Regions from separate parts of the Virgibacillus alimentarius genome, predicted to be linked through region 1. Evidence: riboswitches for the same ligand, from Rfam matches in the RefSeq annotation. Region 1 holds a riboswitch; the other holds the start of a gene.
The links. A riboswitch is a leader RNA that binds a small molecule or an ion and turns the genes downstream of it on or off. The one in region 1 is predicted to bind S-adenosylmethionine.

Region 1 (2,209 bases):
ATAGCATAAGCAAGTTGTACCTCGCATGTTTTTGCAAGTTTAGCTGCGACGATGTTTTTTGCAACATAGCGGGCAGCATATGCCGCAGAACGATCAACCTTCGTTGCATCTTTTCCACTAAATGCTCCCCCTCCATGTCGAGCATAACCACCATACGTATCAACGATGATTTTACGGCCGGTTAATCCGACATCACCTTGGGGGCCACCTATGACAAAACGTCCTGTCGGATTAATGAAATATTTTGTTCTCTCATCCAGTAAATTTGGTGAAACCACAGGACGAATCACATATTCCACCATATCTTTTTTAATTTGTTCGATGGTCATTTTTTGATGATGCTGTGTCGAAATCACAATCGTATCTACGCGGATTGGGTTACCATTTTCATCATACTCAATTGTTACTTGCGTCTTTCCATCCGGACGCAAATAATTGAGTAATCCTTCTTTCCTTACATCAGCCAACCGTTTGGAAAGCTTATGTGCAAGGGAGATGGGCAATGGCATTAGCTCTTCGGTTTCATCACTTGCAAAACCAAACATCAACCCTTGATCTCCCGCACCAATTGATGCAATCTCCTCATCAGTCATTTGTCCTTGCCGCGCTTCAAATGCTTGATCTACGCCACTGGCAATATCAGGAGATTGCTCATCGATCGCAGTAAGTACTGCACATGTTTCTGCGTCAAATCCATATTTCGCCCGTGTATAGCCAATATCCTTGATTGTTTGTCTAACAATTGCTGGAATATCCACATAAGTATTTGTTGAAATTTCCCCTGAAACTAATACCATACCTGTTGTTACTGTCGTTTCACAAGCTACCCGAGCATTTGGGTCTTCCTTTAAAATTTCATCTAAAACGGCATCAGAAATTTGATCAGAAATCTTATCTGGATGTCCTTCTGTCACCGATTCCGATGTAAATAGATGGCGATTTTTCATATTCATATGATTAAATCCTCTCTAAAATATGGTACGGATCTCTATTTTCCAGTTTTTAGCATATAGAAAAATCATCAAATCAAAAAGTATTTTATTTTGATTTTAAACAAACATTTTCTAAAAAAGAAAATTTCTTCATAATTTTATTATCCAAAGTGAAAACTAAAAAAGCCCTTCCTGCTATCTGAGGAAAGGGTTATTGCCTTTCACTCTTATTGTTCAAGGTTGAACCTTGCATCAGGTAAGCACCTTTTCACAAGTGTGATGGTTGCTGGGCTTCATCAGGGCTGTCCCTCCACCGACTCTGAATAAGAGAGTATCCGTTCGGATTTCATCGTAACGAAATAGCAATTGGATGTCAATACTTTTACTTTTTCTCATCGTAACATCTCTCCGATATTTTCATAAACTATTTTTAAAATAGTATGGACTATTTTTATTAATGTGTTATACTATTAACCATAATTTCATTATTTATTTATTTGATATTTGGCTTTTAAAAAAATTAACGCATATAAAAAGGCAGGGATTTAACTTATGAACACCGTGAAGCAGTCAATATTTAAAGATCTCTTAGAACATAAAGGTATCCAACATAATTTATCAGTTCCACGATTAGCAGAGCAAATCTTGGAACGTGGGGAAGGCATATTAACAGCTACTGGGGCCGTTCGTGCTGAAACAGGAAAATATACTGGAAGATCGCCAAAAGACCGTTTTATTGTCCGTGATGAAGTTTGTGAAGACTTAATTGATTGGGGTTCAGTCAACAAACCAATTAATGAAGACGTATTTAATACACTATATGAAAAAGTCGTTTCTTACCTTAAGGATAAGGAAAAATTATTCCACTTTAAGGGATATGCTGGAGCAGATGCAAAATACCGTGTACCAATTCAAGTATTTAATGAATATGCATGGCATAATTTATTTGCAACTCAAATGTTCGTTCGTCCCTCTAAAGAAGAACTTCAAACACTCGAACCTGAATTTACAGTTGTTTCAGCACCGTCATTTAAAGCAGATCCTAAAGTGGATGGTACTAATTCAGAGGCATTTGTATTAATATCTTTTAAAAAGAAAATTGTCTTAATTGGCGGTACAGAATATGCAGGTGAAATTAAAAAATCTATTTTTTCTGTAATGAATTACTTACTTCCACAACGTGAAGTATTATCTATGCATTGTTCCGCGAACGTGGGCCAAGAAGGTGATGTTGCTCTATTTTTCGGACTGTCAGGTACAGGTAAAACAACTTTATC
Region 2 (2,209 bases), on a different contig from region 1:
AGTACCGGATAGATGCAATATGGCATGATGGACACCGGTGAAATGGAGGCGATCCCAGCAACTGCCAGCAATTGTGCACCATATGGAAGAACCCCTTGAAAGGCACTCGCAAAAATATCTAGGATACTCGCTGAACGGCGCGGATCAACACCAAATCGTTCGGTAATTTGTTTGACTAACGGACCAACACTGATAATCGAAATTGTATTGTTCGCTGTTGATAAATCAAATGCGCTGACAAGTCCGGCAATACCGGCTTCGGCACCTTTTCTTGACTTTATTCGACTATTGATAGCGTTTAGTAGAAAGGCGATGCCACCGTTGACACGAATCAATTCAACCAATCCGCCGAGTAAAATGGATAATAAGGATAATTCTTGCATGCCGGCCATTCCTTCACCAAGTAAATTCAGAAATTCCATGCCATCAAAAGTACCATAGAAAAAACCAACTAACCCCACAAAAATGGTGCCTCCAATTAGGACATAAATTACATTGACACCAACGACTGCAAAAATAAGTACAGCAAGATAGGGCAATACTTTAATCAAGTCGTATGGATGGTCTCCGCCAATAGATCCGCTTGCATTCCATGTCAGGACACCAAAAATAACAGCAGCAACTATAGCGGTAGGCAGGGCGATAAAAATGTTAACTTTAAATTTATCGCTCATTTTGACAGCTTGTGTTCTAACAGCGGCGATGGTTGTATCTGAGATCATGGACAAGTTGTCGCCGAACATCGCTCCGCTGATAATGGCCCCCATAAATAATGCTGTACTTATGCCTGTTTGTTCAGCTAATCCAACACCGATTGGGGCAAGGGCAACAACCGTTCCGACTGATGATCCCATTGAAATAGAGATGAAACAGCCGATTACAAATAAACCAACAATGAGCAAGTTTTCCGGTAGAAAAGTCAGTCCAAGATTAACGGTTGATTCAACTGCACCGACACCTTCCGCGACCGAAGCAAAAGCGCCAGCTAATAGGTAGATAATAACCATTAACATGATGTTTGGGTGACCTGCCCCTTTTGTCAGGTGATCGAGTTTATCTTTAAAGGTCATTTTTCTGTTCATGAACAGTGCGACTAATACAGCTATAAAAACCGCAACAAGCACTGGTAGTTCATAAAAATCCCCATTGATCACACCAGAACCGATAAATAAAATTAAAAAGATAAAGAATGGTAATAATGCCAACGCATTACCTTTTTTAATGCTTGATGAATTCATTTCTATCTTCCCCTTTAATGTAATGCTATTTTGTGAATGACAAGGGTTTGTTTATAGATCTTTTACCGTGTCTTTCAAAATCTTACAACGTATAAAAAATCAGTATAAAAACAAAAAACCTTCCGCTTTGGAAGGAGTTAGTCTAAACACCTTATCTTCCAAAACGCTTGAAACGCGATTTGCTGGAATTGGCACCTTGCATTTAATTAAAACAGGTTGCCGGGCTTCATAGGGCCAGATCCCTCAGCCACTCTGGATAAGTTTGTATGAAATTTGTATGATAGATAGTGTAGTATAATATTGCGAAAGTGTCAATGAATTTGTGATTTTTTAAAAATCTATGAAACATATCATAAATCGATGAACCCTTCGAATTAAACAAATGCACGGAATTAGCTACGCATGAAAAGCAATATTATTCAAATCTAAAAAAAGATTATGAAGGAGATCAAAAATTTTTAGTATTGCTAAGAAATTTATCAATGAGTGTACTATCCCTATTGATTTAAATATATGGTATACAGCAACTGGTAAGAAATTAAAGATCCAATTCTTCAGTTAAAACGACCAACAATTAGATTTCCTCCTCAAAAGACAAGTTTATTGGTTCATCCAATAACTCCGATTGAATCTCTAGATTTGTTGTCGGTACATCTTCTTCTACTTCTTCAAAGGTAAACTGATCCACCCACACTTGCCCATGCCCTGATAAAATAATGCCAAACGCTATAACGGAACTGCCTGAAGGAACGTCTAAAACAATCGAATACCGGTTCCAGTTCGTATTTCCTTTTATTGGGCGATCACTCATATTATCGAACTGTAATATATCATCGGAGACACCATCTACTCTCATCCACATACTAGAAAAGGACCCTACATCTTTCGTTTTTAGGAAACAAGAAAGTCTAATGCGTTTCCCAATAAACTTATCCGCTTTAAATTGCTGCATCATTGTGGCAAAATTTGTT

Region 2: another riboswitch for S-adenosylmethionine. It lies ahead of J2Z81_RS12475 (Na+/H+ antiporter NhaC family protein); the one in region 1 lies ahead of metK (methionine adenosyltransferase).

What each region holds. Positions count from the first base shown of each region.
Region 1 covers NZ_JAGIKX010000007.1:9,026-11,234, forward strand. Annotated here, with positions in the region: gene metK (methionine adenosyltransferase) at 1-953, opposite strand, end outside; SAM riboswitch class I at 1,157-1,262, opposite strand; gene pckA (phosphoenolpyruvate carboxykinase (ATP)) at 1,485-2,209, shown strand, end outside.
Region 2 covers NZ_JAGIKX010000028.1:35,338-37,546, forward strand. Annotated here, with positions in the region: gene J2Z81_RS12475 (Na+/H+ antiporter NhaC family protein) at 1-1,238, opposite strand, end outside; SAM riboswitch class I at 1,387-1,501, opposite strand; gene J2Z81_RS12480 (helix-turn-helix domain-containing protein) at 1,813-2,209, opposite strand, start outside.